4 regions of the Cronobacter dublinensis subsp. dublinensis LMG 23823 genome follow, and region 4 is predicted to be linked to each of the others. Evidence: predicted binding sites of a transcription regulator. Region 4 holds the regulator's gene; each other region holds the start of a gene.

Region 1 (3,748 bases), 2.0 Mb from region 4:
ACCCCATTCCGTGGATCAACACCTGGCTTGTGTCCGATAACGTACAGGTAGCGCCGCAGGAAGTGGAAGTGAGCTCTTATCTGGTTGGCCAGATAGACTCGGAAATCGACCACGACGACCTGAGCAGCTTCCAGCTCTGATATGGGTCGTATTACGCTTCGCGTGACGGGCACCGAACTGTTGTGCCCGGACGAGCACCCTTCTCTGCTGGTGGCCCTGGAGTCGCACGCGGTGACGGTGGAATACCAGTGCCGCGAAGGCTATTGCGGCTCCTGCCGCTGTAAGCTGGTCGCGGGCCAGGTACAGTGGCTGACTAAACCGCTGGCGTTTATTCAGGAAGGCGAGATTTTGCCCTGCTGCTGTAAACCGCAGGGCGATATTGAAATAGAGATGTAAACGTCCTTTTCCCCCTCTCCCTGTGGGAGAGGGTCAGGGTGACGCATCAGGCCGCCACCCGACCGACAAAACCTACTTCCGGTGAATAAACTCAACGGCTTTATCCGGGAAATCGGTAAACAGCCCGTCCACATCCGCCTGGTTATACAGCACGTCGTAAAGCTGATTGACGTTGGTAGCGTAATCCGGCAACTGGTCGGCGCGCACCGTATACGGGTGCACCTGCAAATGGCTGTCGTGCGCCTCTTTCGCCATCGCGGTCAGCGTCACCTTCTCTTTGGTTGAGCCCTCCGCCACCAGCATATGATAATCCGGCCCGATACCGTCGGCGTACTGCGCTATCTGCTTCATCGCACCCGGCTTAAACATCCAGTCGTAGCTGTAGTTTACCCATTTGCCGTCCGGCTGTTTCTGCTGGGTTTCGTTCCAGTCGGTGTAGGCGATAAGCTGCACCAGCTTCAGATCCATCTTAAGCTTCGGCTCCAGCTCGGTCTTAATACGCTTAAGCTCGTTGGCGTCAAAGCACTGCAGATAAACCTTGTCCTGCTTCGTGGTGTAGCCATACTTTTTCAGGGTTTCCAGCGTCTTCGCGGCGATGTCCTTGCCTTCCTGATGATGGAACCACGGCGCTTTGATCTCAGGATAAATGCCGATGTTTTTGCCGGTGGAGTGATTAAGCCCCTGCACAAACTCGATCTCTTCCTCGAAGGTATGCACCCGGAAGTCAGATTTGCCCATCGGGAAGCGGCCAGGGAACGTCTGCACTTTTTTGCCGTTGTCGAGCTCAAAACCTTCGGTAAACCTCAGTGATTTGATCTCCGCGAGCGTAAAGTCGATGGCGTAATAGCGGCCATCTTTGCGCGCGCGGTCCGGGAATCGCTCCGCGACATCGGTCACGCGATCCAGATAGTGATCATGCAGCACCACCAGCTGGTCGTCTTTGGTCATCACCAGATCCTGCTCCAGGTAATCGGCGCCCTGCGCATACGCCATCGCTTTCGCAGGCAACGTATGCTCAGGCAGATACCCGCTGGCCCCGCGATGGGCAATAACCAGCTTATCCGCCGCCAGCGCGTTTGCCGACATTACGCCTATCGCCAGCGCCGCCAGCGTCATTCTCAGTTTCATCGGTGCTCCTTATCCGCGTTTTGCCTGCGTTTCATGGTGATGCTTATGCTCACCCACCATCACGATAATCAGCAGCAGGACCGCCAGAATGCTGCCGCCAATCATCACCATAAAGCCGCCGTCCCAGCCGAAGAAATCGACGGTGTAACCCACGATAGCGCTCGCCGCGACGGAACCGCCGAGATAGCCAAACAAGCCGGTAAAGCCCGCCGCCGTTCCCGCCGCCTTTTTCGGCGCCAGCTCCAGCGCATGCAGGCCAATCAGCATTACAGGGCCGTAAATCAGAAAGCCGATGACAATCATGCACGCCATGTCGATATGCGGATTGCCCGGCGGGTTGAGCCAGTAAACGACGGTCGCGATAGTCACCAGCGTCATAAAGAACACGCCAGTCGCGCCGCGGTTGCCGCGGAACACTTTGTCCGACATCCAGCCGCAAAGCAGCGTGCCGGGGATGCCTGCATATTCATAGAAGAAATAGGCCCAGGAGGACTTATCCAGCGCGAAATGCTTCACCTCTTTTAAGTAGGTGGGCGACCAGTCGAGGATGCCGTAGCGCAGCAGATACACGAACACGTTCGCCACCGCGATGTACCACAGCAGCTTATTCGGCAGCACGTACTGCATAAAAATCTGCTTCGCTGTCAGCTCTTCTTCGTGCTTCTCGTTATAGTCGTCCGGGTAATCGTTTTTATACGCTTCGATGGGCGGCAGCCCGCAGGACTGCGGCGTATCGCGCATCAGGGCAAACGCGATGATCGCGACCAGAATCGCCGCGAAGGCAGGCATATACAGCGCGGCGTGCCAGTCGTTAAACCACGCCATGCCGAGCAGGAACAGCAGCGGCGGAATGCCGCCGCCCACGTTATGGGCACAGTTCCACACGGACACAATCCTGCCGCGCTCTTTCTGCGACCACCAGTGCACCATCGTGCGCCCGCACGGCGGCCATCCCATGCCCTGGAACCAGCCGCACATAAACAGCAGCACAAACATCACCATGATGCTGGAGGTCGCCCACGGCACGAAGCCCATAAACAGCATCACTGCCGCCGCGAGGATCAGGCCCGCCGGCAGAAAGACGCGCGGATTTGAGCGGTCAGAGACCGAACCCATGATGAATTTCGAAAATCCATAAGCGATGGAAATACCAGAAAGCGCAAAACCGAGATCGCCGCGCGAGAAGCCCTGCTCCACCAGATACGGCATCGCCAAGGCAAAGTTTTTACGTACCAGATAGTAAGCGGCATAGCCGAAGAAAATCCCCATAAAAATCTGCCAGCGCAGGCGACGATAGAGAGGATCTACCTCGCCGTCAGGCAGCCTTGCGCGATGCGGGGCGGGTTTAAAAATACTTAACATCACTGTCTCCTGCTTATTAGGTATCGAACTATTCGTTTTGCTTATGTTTCCCTTGCGAGCGTGATAGTAGGCAAAAAGGATTATTTATGCTGTGAAACATCGCACAATTTGTTACGGATTTATGACAATCGAACACAAAAGCGCATGGTGGTGGGTTAGATTTTTCGATTTATGCGCGTTTACTTTCGTTTAAGGCCAAAAACAGTAGGGAGATGCACCAGGCAGGTGCGGCGGAGATAAAAGGAAAATAACGGCCCGGAGGAGGTACAAGAGGAAGGACAGAAAAGAACGCGGGCGCGCGGCACTGTCGCCCGCGCCCGGCGTGCCGTCAGACGGTCAGCGTATCGACCACCTGCACCCAGCCCTGGCTTGCGGTCACGGCCTGGCCGTTCAGCCAGCGGCGCACCAGCGTCAGCGCCATCATCGCGCAGATCTCCTGGCGAATCCGCCGCGCGTAGCGGCTGGCGTTAAAGCGCAAACGCACGGCATGCGTGTCCTGCGGCGTGGTCAGCGCGATATTGATCTCATCGTCTTCAACGCTTGCGATACTCAGCGCCAAATCCGCGAGATGCCGACGGCAGCGCTCCACGTTCCAGTGCGCGGTCTGCGCCAGCGTTTCGACCTGGGCGGGCAGCACTTCGCTCGCCAGCAGCGGCGCGTCGGCATCCGTGAGCTGCAGCGCCAGCAGGCCCGCGGTGAACTGCTCGCTCAGGGTAATGCTGAGCTGCTGCTCGCGCAGGCAGCGGGCAATCTGGGCAGGCAGCGTTTCAGTGCCTTCAAAAATCAGGCTGTCGCCTGCCACCTCGCGAACGTGCGGCCAGATAGCCTCCATCTCAACACGGCGGGAAGCCGGGCCGGTGAG
Region 2 (3,748 bases), 370 kb from region 4:
GCTCCCCGGCAAGGACGAAGAGCGGGTGTAGTTCCGGTAACAGGGCCATTGCAATTCCCTTGCCAGCCAGTGAAAACGCCTTTGATTGTCCCGGGAATTGAGACTAAACCTAAAGGAACGGCGGCAAGCCAGTGCGTTATTCTGGCGAAAGCCGCCCGGCGTGCACTTTTTGAGTGCCGCAACAGGCGTGGTTTTGGTGCAGCGCGGGCGCAGGCAACGCGAAAATGGGGGAAAAGGCCTACGTCAGACACGCCGGTCGGAGGCGCGGACACCGCGAAAACCAGGCGGGAAAATTTTTTTCTGCGTCCAAAACCGAGGCCCGGCGCGATTCGCCCACGCGGCGCGCTTTCAGGGCTGGAGGCAGTTATCCACTATTCCTGTGGATAACCTTGTGCATTAGAGTTAGAAAACGCGCCGTAAGCGAGAGCGGATGCGGGTTCCACCCGATCTGGCGCGAAAGCCGTCTTTTATGAAAAATCATTAAGAATTAGCAGGTTAATTAAAAGCAAGCCATGAAGGAAAAGTGTCATCTGCTGCAACAAAAGTATCACAGCTTCACTTGACAAATGTTAAAGAACAAAAAGTTCTGGGGATAACCGCCGCCCGCCAGTGTTTTATCTGGTAGACCGCGAAATTTTCTTCGTTCCGACCGGAAAAAAGGCGGCAGAGACACTATCCGCGCCGCGGCTACTGATTTTATATCCAGTATTTAACGCTGGCAAAAATCGCTGCGGTGAGTACAATTAACGCTCTGTCCCGCGCAAATCTTCATCAGGTGTTTCTTCATGAGCAAACCGTTCAAACTCAACTCCGCTTTCAAACCTTCCGGCGACCAGCCAGAGGCTATCCGCCGCATCAAGGAAGGGCTGGAGGACGGACTGGCGCACCAGACGCTGCTGGGGGTGACGGGCTCGGGTAAGACCTTCACCATGGCGAACGTGATAGCCGATTTGCAGCGCCCGACGATGGTGCTGGCGCCCAACAAAACGCTGGCCGCGCAGCTCTACGGCGAGATGAAAGAGTTCTTCCCGGAGAACGCCGTCGAGTATTTCGTCTCCTACTACGACTACTACCAGCCGGAAGCCTATGTGCCGAGCTCTGACACCTTTATCGAAAAGGACGCGTCGGTGAACGAGCATATTGAGCAGATGCGTCTGTCGGCGACCAAAGCGCTGCTTGAGCGCCGCGATGTCGTGGTGGTGGCGTCGGTGTCGGCTATCTACGGTCTGGGCGATCCTGATCTCTATCTGAAAATGATGCTGCATCTCACCAAAGGGATGATTATCGACCAGCGCGCTATCCTGCGCCGTCTCGCGGAGCTGCAATATACCCGCAACGACCAGGCGTTTCAGCGCGGCACCTTCCGCGTGCGCGGCGAGGTGATTGATATCTTCCCGGCGGAATCGGACGACCTGGCGTTGCGCGTCGAGCTGTTTGACGAAGAGGTGGAGCGGCTGTCGCTGTTCGACCCGCTGACCGGCACCGTGGATTCCATCATCCAGCGTTTCACCGTCTACCCGAAAACGCACTACGTCACCCCGCGCGAGCGCATCGTGCAGGCGATGGAAGAGATTAAAGTGGAGCTGGCGGAGCGTCGCAAGGTACTGCTTGAGAACAATAAACTGCTGGAAGAGCAGCGTCTTACCCAGCGCACCCAGTTTGACCTCGAAATGATGAACGAGCTCGGCTATTGCTCGGGCATCGAGAACTACTCGCGCTATCTCTCAGGCCGCGGGCCGGGCGAGGCGCCGCCGACGCTGTTTGACTACCTGCCGGCGGACGGGCTGCTGGTTATCGACGAATCACACGTTACCATTCCGCAAATCGGCGGGATGTTCCGCGGCGACCGGGCGCGCAAAGAGACGCTGGTGGAATATGGCTTCCGCCTGCCGTCGGCGCTGGATAACCGTCCGCTGAAATTTGAAGAGTTCGAAGCGCTGGCGCCGCAGACGGTTTACGTCTCGGCGACGCCGGGCAACTATGAGCTCGAAAAGTCGGGCAGCGAAATTATCGATCAGGTGGTGCGCCCGACCGGGCTGCTCGACCCGATTATCGAAGTGCGCCCGGTAGCGACGCAGGTGGACGATCTGCTGTCAGAGATCCGCAAGCGCGTGGCCATCAACGAGCGCGTGCTGGTCACGACGCTCACCAAGCGCATGGCCGAAGATTTAACCGAATATCTGGAAGAGCACGGCGAGAAAGTGCGCTATCTGCACTCGGATATCGACACGGTCGAACGTATGGAAATTATTCGCGATCTGCGTCTTGGCGAGTTCGACGTGCTGGTGGGTATCAACCTGCTGCGTGAGGGGCTGGATATGCCCGAGGTCTCGCTGGTGGCAATCCTTGACGCCGATAAAGAGGGCTTCCTGCGTTCCGAGCGCTCGCTTATCCAGACCATCGGCCGCGCGGCGCGTAACGTCAACGGTAAAGCGATTCTCTACGGCGACAAAATCACGCCATCAATGGCGAGAGCCATCGGCGAAACCGAGCGCCGCCGCGAGAAGCAGCAGCGTTATAACGAAGAGCACGGCATCGTGCCGCAGGGGCTCAACAAGAAAGTGGTGGATATTCTGGCGCTTGGCGAGAATATCGCCAAAACCAAGCCGAAAGGCCGCGGCAAAGGCCGCAGCGTAGCCGATGTCGAAGCCGCTGAACTGGCGCTCACGCCGAAAGCGTTGCAGCAGAAAATTCATCAGCTCGAAGCGCAGATGGTGCAGCACGCCCAGAACCTGGAGTTCGAAGAGGCCGCGCAGCTGCGCGACAAGCTCCATCAGCTGCGCGAGCTGTTTATCGCCGCGTCGTAATGTTTTGGTGTGATGTGATGTGATGTGCGCGGCGGGTGCGCTAACGCTTACCCGCCCTACAAAAAATCACGTCGCTCACCCGCCGTGATTTAATCAACAACGTGGTTTACCCAGGGCGGGTAATCGAAGCGCACCCGCCATCACCACAGCCCCGTCGTCACGGTACCTCAACGTATTACCCCAACGCCTGGATCGCTTTTTCGAGCGCGACGCGCAACAAATGGCGGTCGTGGCGGTAGGGGATATCGCTCGCTTCGAGCGGCTCCTGGATGATAATCCGGTCCTGCGCGCCGCTGACATCCACTTTCGGGCCGACAACTACGGCGTCCACCACGCGTTTACCGACATACGCTTCCATCAGCGCCAGCTTTTCTTCGAGACGCAGCGCGGCGGCGGCCGGGCTCAGTTCGCGGCCCAGATTGCCGATATACACCATCGGCGCGGGCGTGCGGCGCAGCGCCTGCGCGAGGTCATCCAGCAACAGCAGCGGCATCAGGCTGGTGTAAAAACTGCCGGGGCCGATGATGATTAAATCAGCCTCGGCGATCGCCTCGACCGCCTCGCGCGTCGCCTGCACCTTCGGGTAGAGCATCAGCTCTTTTGGCGGGTGGCTCAGCAAATCGATATTCACCTCGCCATACACTTCGTTGTCATCGCGATCGATGGCCATCAGATCCACCGGCTGTTCAGACATCGGAATTAAGAACGCGTCCACTTTAAGCAGATTGCGGATGAGATTGATCGCCTCAAGCGGCCGCACGCTCAGGTGATCGAGCGCCTTTAACATGAGATTTCCGAGGTTATGCCCCGAAAGTTCTCCGTTACCTCCAAAACGGTACTCAAACATCGCCGACGCGACGCTCGGTTCGGTAATTAACTGATTCAGACAGTTGCGCATATCGCCCCAGGCGATGCCGCCTTCCGAGCGTCGGATACGGCCC
Region 3 (3,748 bases), 1.8 Mb from region 4:
CTGGTGTTGGTGTTGTTCACCTGCTGGCACTGATCTTCGCCAAATTCCGCCACGCAGTCTTCGCGTGTCGCGTATTTCGGCGCGGTACGCTCCGCCTCTTTCAGGGCGTTATTGTACGAGGTGGTGCATTCAGCGCTTTTGCCGGGGTTAGCGGCCGCGCAGTCGTCGGCGTTCTGATAGAGCTGGACGGTTTCGTCGCTCTTTTCACAGCCCGCCAGCATAAAAGCTGCCGTGACCGCGAAGGCGACCGGCGTTAAATGACGCGCGTTCCAGCTTTTGCGAAACATCGCGCGGTTAATCTGTTTTGTCCGTTTCATGCCTGCTTCCTGACCCAGTGGTATTGCACAGTTATGGTGCTCAGGATAGTGGATGAGTGGTTGAAATTAAAGCGCAGAGCCGGATGGCGGGGGATCTTTACGTTGACTTACGTTCAGGCGGGAAGCGCGCTGGCGCCTCCCGCCGGAGGGGTTACTGACGGAACGGATTGCTGCTGTTGCCGGTCGTGCTGCGGTTTGCCGCGGCAGGCTGAACGGCCGGCGCTGCGCCGCCGCTGTTCGCCATGTTATTCACGGCGGCGTCCTGCTGTGGGTTTTCCGGGGCGACGCTTTCCGGCGTGGTAGAGACCGGTTTGCCCAGCGAGTTATTCAGCGCGACCAGATCCTGCTCGTTGAGCGTACCCAGCGCAGATTTAATATTGAGCTGGTTGATCAGGTAGTTATAACGGGCGCTTGAGAGCTGCTGCTTGGCGTTGTACAGCGTGGTAGTGGCATCCAGCACATCAACGATGGTACGAGTACCGACCGAATAACCGGCTTCCATCGCATCAAGCGAGCTCTGCGCGGAGACGACCGCCTGCTCATACGCTTTGATGCTGCTGATGGACGCGTTCACGTTGTTATAGGAAGAACGCACGGTCTGCACGACGTTGCGGTGCGCGCTTTCCAGTTTCTCGCTGGCGCCAACGAAGCTGTACTGCGCCTGTTTCACCTGCGAGGTGACCGAGCCGCCGCTGTAGAGCGGCATGCTGAAGCTCAGGCCGACGGAGTTCTGACCCACTTTGCTGTCGGTGTAACGGCTGGCTGCCGCCGCGCTGCTGGTTTTGCTGCCGCTGTAGTCGGTGTCAGAAACGCTGCTGGAGGCTGTCAGGCCGAGCGTCGGCATATGACCGGTTTCCGCGTAGCGAATCTGCTCGCGCGCCAGGTCCTGGCTCAGACGCGCCTGCAGCAGCGTCAGGTTACGCTGCTCGGCTTCTTTCAGCAGCGCGTTAACGGCGGCCGGTTTGGCGGTTTTGAAACTATCGACGTTCAGCGAGGCGAGCTGCGGGTAGTAGTTGCCCGTCACCTGACGCAGCTGCTCCAGCGCGTTGTCGAGGTTGTTGCGCGCGGTCACTTCGTTCGCCAGCACGTTATCGTACTGCGCGCGGGCGTTTTGCACGTCGGTAATCGCCACCAGGCCCACGTTAAAGCGCTGGGTGGTTTGATCGAGCTGGCGGTAAATCGCCTGTTTCTGCGCTTCGGTATAGGAAAGCGCGTCAATCGCGCTCAGCACCTGGAAGTAGGCGGTCGCAGTATTGAGCATCAGCGTCTGCTGATCGGTCTGATAGGTCACGTCCTGAATGCCTGCGGTTTTCTCCTGCAGCGTCAGGGCGCGCCATTTAGACATATCGAAAATAGTCTGGGTTAACTGTAACGAGGCGCTCTTGGACGTGGTGTCGACGCCGTCGTTATCGCGAAAACCGCTGTTATAGGTGTAATCTGCACCCAGGCCGAGCTGCGGAAGTAAAGGACTGCGGGCTTCGTTAATTTTTTCGAATGCGGCGTCGCGGTCAGCAGCGGAGCTGCGCAGGTCTGGGTTGCTTAAACGTGCCTGCTGGTAAACCTGCAACAGGTTTTCTGCCTGGCTCATGGCGCTGAAGCCCGTCAGGCTCAGGCCGATAAGGATGGGGAGCAGTTTCTTCATTTGCATTCCTTGTTGTGAAGCATAAAGAATTTATTAGCGCTGTCAGAAGCCGAAAAATTGACGCCGATTCTACCAGAGTCAACCCGCCGTCAGGCTTGGCGTAACGTGCCTTCTGCCGGTAAATTTCATCAATCTACCACATGGGCAATGAAACGGCAGGTAAACTGGCTTGAAATGCCCAAATTCGGCACCATTTTGAACCGGAAACCCTCATGAGCAAATCAACGAAAAGCCCCGTTACTTTCACCAAAAACGATGTAGAAATTATTGCACGGGAAAAGCTATATCGCGGCTTTTTTTCGCTCGATCTCTACCGCTTTCGCCACCGTCTTTTCAACGGCGAAATGAGCGGCGAAGTGCGGCGTGAAATTTTTGAGCGCGGCCATGCCGCAGTCCTGCTACCCTTTGACCCTGTGCGCGATGAGGTGGTGCTTATTGAGCAGATCCGCATCGCCGCGTTCGACACCAGCGACACCCCGTGGCTGCTGGAACTGGTCGCGGGCATGATTGAGCCTGGCGAAACGGTGGAAGAGGTTGCCCGCCGCGAAGCGATGGAAGAGGCGGGGCTCGACGTCGGACGCGTTAAAAAATTCATGAGCTATCTGGCAAGCCCTGGAGGCACCAGCGAGCGCCTGTCATTACTGGTTGGCGAAGTGGACGCCACGACCGCGCAAGGCATACACGGTCTGGCTGATGAAAACGAAGATATTCGTGTTCATGTGGTAAGCCGGGAACAGGCATACCTTTGGGTAGAAGAGGGGAGAATCGACAACGCGGCCTCGGTCATCGCACTGCAATGGCTGCAGTTACATCATCACGCATTGAGAAACGAGTGGAACACCTGAATATGAAGCGTTATACACCTGATTTTCCAGAAATGATGCGCCTGTGCGAAACCAACTTCGCGCAGCTGCGCCGCCTGCTGCCGCGCAACGACGCGCCAGGCGAAGCCGTAAGTTATCAGGTGGCGGGCGCGCAATACCGTTTAACGATACTGGAATCAACCCGGTACACGACGCTTGTGCAGATAGAGCAAACCGCGCCGAAAGTGAGCTACTGGAGTTTGCCCTCGATGAGCGTAAGGCTTTACCATGACGCCATGGTCGCGGAAGTGTGTTCAAGCCAGCAGATCTTTCGCTTCAAAGCGCGTTATGATTACCCAAATAAAAAGTTGCATCAGCGCGACGAAAAACACCAAATTAACCAGTTTCTTGCTGACTGGCTACGCTACTGTTTAGCGCATGGAGCAATGGCGGTTCCGGTTTGTTAGCGTCGTGAAACCTAAGGACACCATTTGGAAAGCCTGTTAAACCTTCCTGTTGCTGGTGGGGCCAGCGTCAGGATCTTACAAATTACAGATACTCACCTGTTTGCCGGAAAGAACGATACGCTGCTTGGGATCAATACCTGGGAGAGCTACCAGGCTGTGCTGGCGGCCCTCCATGCCGGGCAGCGTGAGTACGATCTGATTGTCGCGACAGGCGATCTTGCGCAGGACCATACGCCTGAGGCCTACGCGCACTTCGCGGCGGGCGTTTCAACGCTGCCTGCGCCCTGCGTCTGGCTGCCGGGCAACCACGATTTCCAGCCCGCTATGTTCAGCACGTTGCAGGACGCGGGCATTTCCCCCGCCAAACGCGTGTTCGCGGGCGACCACTGGCAGGTACTGCTGCTCGACAGCCAGGTCTTCGGCGTGCCGCACGGCGAACTGAGCGACTATCAGCTGGAGTGGCTTGAGCGCATGCTGCAGCAGGCGCCGGAGCGTCACACTTTACTGCTGCTGCATCAT
Region 4 (3,748 bases):
GCCTATATAGATGTCGCGTACCGCGTCACTTTTGGTCACGCCAACGGTAGTGAGATGGCCGGTGGCGATAATCGGCAAATTACGCTCGCCGCGAAGCGCGCAGGCGGCCTCATAGCTCTGCTGGTAGTGCTGGCTGATGGCCTCCAGCAACTGCTGCTGTTTTTCGCGCCCCGACTGCCCGCTGAGGCTTCGCAGCACATCGCGCGGGCGCAGGAACGGAATGGGGCAGAGCACCGCGCCGGGCTCGCCGTCGCGGCGGTATAATAATGTGGCCTGGCTTTCCGGCGTGAGCTGCGCGCTGGCGATCACCTGCGTATTGAGACAGGCGAGCAGCTCGCGGGATTCATTGAGCGTCGCGACCGAGTCGTGGTTGCCGCCAAGCACGATAAGCGGGCACTGCGCCGCCTGCAGTTTGACCACAAATCTGTTGTAGAGCTCGCGCGCATAACTTGGCGGCGCGCCGGTATCGAAGATATCGCCCGCGACGATAATCGCGTCCACCTGATGCGCGATGGCCGCGCCGAGCAGCCAGTCGAGAAAGGCTTCATGTTCAGCCGCGCGGCTTTTGGCATAAAAATTTTGACCAAGATGCCAGTCTGAGGTATGCAGAATACGCATGGGATGCCCTGTGGCTAAAAAGCGAGAAGGGGATTATAAACATCCGGTACGGCGGGTGTCCTGTTTCGTCGCGCCGCGTGGTTTTTTCGCCTGCGCTGACAGGTCATCTTACGGTCATCTTTTTCATAAATCTGTCATAAATCTGACGCATAATGGCGCCGCATAACATACTGTTTACTTTATTTAACAGGGCGAATCATGGCGAGACGTATTCTGGTCGTTGAAGATGAAGCACCTATCCGCGAGATGGTGTGCTTCGTACTGGAACAAAACGGTTTCCAGCCGGTGGAAGCGGAAGATTATGACAGTGCGGTGAACCAACTCAATGAGCCCTGGCCGGATCTGATTTTGCTGGACTGGATGCTGCCTGGCGGATCGGGGATCCAGTTTATTAAACATATCAAGCGTGAAGCGTTGACCCGCGAGATCCCGGTGGTGATGCTGACGGCGCGCGGCGAAGAAGAAGATCGCGTGCGCGGCCTGGAAACGGGCGCGGATGATTACATTACCAAGCCGTTTTCCCCGAAAGAGCTGGTGGCGCGTATTAAAGCTGTCATGCGGCGCATTTCACCGATGGCGGTAGATGAAGTCATTGAAATGCAGGGCTTAAGCCTCGATCCGTCATCACATCGCGTGATGACCGGCGAAAATCCCCTCGATATGGGGCCGACCGAATTCAAACTGTTACACTTCTTTATGACACACCCGGAGCGCGTATACAGCCGCGAACAGCTGCTGAACCACGTCTGGGGCACCAATGTGTATGTGGAGGATCGCACCGTCGATGTGCATATTCGCCGCCTTCGCAAGGCGCTGGAACATAGCGGTCATGACAGAATGGTACAAACGGTGCGCGGCACGGGTTATCGGTTCTCGACGCGTTTTTAAACCCAAAACAGGAGTGTGACGCGTGCTGGAACGGCTGTCATGGAAAAGACTGGTGCTGGAGCTGATGCTCTGCTGTATCCCGGCGCTGGTTCTCGGGGCGATATTCGGCTATCTGGCATGGTTTTTACTGGCGGCGGTGACCGGATTGCTTATCTGGCATTTCTGGAATCTGCTGCGGCTCTCCTGGTGGCTGTGGGTGGATCGCAGCATGACGCCGCCGCCCGGCAGCGGCAGCTGGGAGCCGCTGCTCTACGGCCTGCACCAGATGCAGTTGCGCAATAAAAAGCGCCGTCGCGAACTGGGCAATCTTATCAAACGCTTTCGCAGCGGCGCGGAATCGCTGCCTGACGCCGTGGTGCTGACCACAGAAGAGGGCGTCATCTTCTGGTGTAACGGCCTTGCGCAACAGCTGCTTGGCCTGCGCTGGCCCGACGATAACGGGCAGAATATCCTTAACCTGCTGCGCTACCCCGAGTTCACCAGCTACCTGCGCGGGCAGGCGTTTAACCGCCCGCTGCATCTGGTGCTCAATAACGGGCGGCATCTGGAGTTCCGCGTGATGCCCTACAGCGAAGATCAGCTGCTGATGGTAGCGCGCGACGTGACGCAGATGCATCAGCTCGAAGGCGCGCGGCGCAACTTCTTCGCCAACGTCAGCCATGAGTTGCGCACGCCGCTCACCGTATTGCAGGGCTATCTTGAGATGATGCATGAGCAGGTGCTCGAAGGGCCGCTTCGCGAGAAAGCGCTGCATACCATGCGCGAGCAAACCTACCGGATGGAAGGGCTGGTGAAACAGCTGCTGACGCTCTCGAAAATCGAGGCGGCGCCCGCGATGCAGCTTAACGAAACCATCGACGTGCCGATGATGCTGCGGGTGGTGGAGCGCGAAGCGCAGACGCTGAGCCAGCAGAAGCACACCTTTACCTTCGAAGTAGACTCGCAGCTTAAAGTGCTCGGCAATGATGAGCAGTTGCGCAGCGCGATTTCCAACCTCGTGTATAACGCGGTCAACCATACGCCGGCGGGCACGCATATCACGGTACGCTGGGAACATGTGGCTCACGGCGCGCGCTTTAGCGTGGCGGATACCGGGCCTGGGATCGCCGCGGAGCATATTCCGCGCCTGACCGAGCGGTTCTACCGGGTGGATAAGGCGCGCTCGCGCCAGACCGGCGGCAGCGGACTCGGGCTCGCGATTGTGAAACATGCGCTGACGCACCACGACGCGCGTCTTGAGATAGAAAGCACGCCCGGTAAAGGAACGACGTTTTCGTTTCTGCTGCCGGAAAGACTCATTGCTGCCGCGCCTGCCAGCGCCGATTCTGCGCTGTAGCTTGTAACGTCTGCTTTCCAGGGCCAGCCATAAGCTGGCCTTATTCATTTTTTATCCGCCATTCAGCGCTTTTTTCATCGTTTGCTGCTTTTTTGCCCGCGCGAATCGCCGGAGGTTTTTTACGAAATTAGATTTTATCACTGCCCTGAAACTTAGATCTGGCATAAAGGTCTGGTTTTACGATCCCGTCTTGCCTTTAAACGTTATAAGCGTTTAAATTGCGCCCCTGCTATTGCCAGACCGACTGTTTTTGCGCGGTAAACCGAAAAACAATTCTTCGCCAGCGTGATCGGGAAGCATATCCCGCTGTCAGCGTCTGAAATGGCCGTGTTTTCGTCAGCAGGCTGACGATAAAAACTATTCAATTTCAACACCACATCCACAGGCAGTAAATCTTATGACCCATCAGTTAAAATCGCGCGACATTATCGCACTGGGGTTTATGACCTTTGCGCTGTTCGTCGGCGCGGGCAATATCATTTTCCCTCCTATGGTTGGTTTGCAGGCCGGTCCGCATGTCTGGACGGCGGCGATCGGCTTTCTGATAACCGCCGTTGGTCTGCCTGTGCTGACCGTGGTGGCACTGGCGAAAGTGGGCGGCGGCGTTGACAGCCTGAGCCACCCGATTGGCCGCGTGGCGGGTATTCTGCTCGCGACCGTCTGCTATCTGGCCGTGGGGCCGCTGTTCGCCACGCCGCGCACCGCGACCGTGTCGTTCGAAGTGGGCATCGCGCCACTGACCGGTGACGGCACGCTGCCGCTGCTGATTTACAGCCTGGTCTACTTCGCGCTGGTTATCCTGGTGTCGCTCTATCCGGGCAAACTGCTGGATACCGTGGGCAACTTCCTGGCGCCGCTGAAAATCATCGCGCTGGTGGTGCTGTCGGTGGCGGCTATTGTCTGGCC

Evidence for each region. Region 4 encodes PhoB, which activates phosphate uptake and scavenging genes when phosphate is short. Its sites were predicted from a motif close to CTGTCATAAAACTGNCNNAT; they were not measured.
Region 1: the regulator PhoB is predicted to act here: its motif matches at 2,995-3,014, upstream of glpT (glycerol-3-phosphate transporter).
Region 2: the regulator PhoB is predicted to act here: its motif matches at 534-553, upstream of uvrB (excinuclease ABC subunit UvrB).
Region 3: the regulator PhoB is predicted to act here: its motif matches at 2,082-2,101, upstream of nudF (ADP-ribose diphosphatase).

The regions. Positions count from the first base shown of each region.
Region 1 covers NZ_CP012266.1:3,063,867-3,067,614, forward strand. Annotated here, with positions in the region: gene nrdB (class Ia ribonucleoside-diphosphate reductase subunit beta) at 1-140, shown strand, start outside; gene yfaE (class I ribonucleotide reductase maintenance protein YfaE) at 142-396, shown strand; gene glpQ (glycerophosphodiester phosphodiesterase) at 469-1,524, opposite strand; gene glpT (glycerol-3-phosphate transporter) at 1,534-2,886, opposite strand; gene AFK67_RS14055 (nicotinamide mononucleotide deamidase-related protein YfaY) at 3,215-3,748, opposite strand, start outside.
Region 2 covers NZ_CP012266.1:1,428,886-1,432,633, forward strand. Annotated here, with positions in the region: gene uvrB (excinuclease ABC subunit UvrB) at 786-2,807, shown strand; gene yvcK (uridine diphosphate-N-acetylglucosamine-binding protein YvcK) at 2,983-3,748, opposite strand, start outside.
Region 3 covers NZ_CP012266.1:3,729,164-3,732,911, reverse strand. Annotated here, with positions in the region: gene AFK67_RS17240 (DUF1190 family protein) at 1-317, opposite strand, end outside; gene tolC (outer membrane channel protein TolC) at 469-1,959, opposite strand; gene nudF (ADP-ribose diphosphatase) at 2,172-2,804, shown strand; gene AFK67_RS17225 (DUF1249 family protein) at 2,807-3,229, shown strand; gene cpdA (3',5'-cyclic-AMP phosphodiesterase) at 3,254-3,748, shown strand, end outside.
Region 4 covers NZ_CP012266.1:1,060,694-1,064,441, forward strand. Annotated here, with positions in the region: gene sbcD (exonuclease subunit SbcD) at 1-618, opposite strand, end outside; gene phoB (phosphate response regulator transcription factor PhoB) at 817-1,506, shown strand; gene phoR (phosphate regulon sensor histidine kinase PhoR) at 1,529-2,842, shown strand; gene brnQ (branched-chain amino acid transporter carrier protein BrnQ) at 3,240-3,748, shown strand, end outside.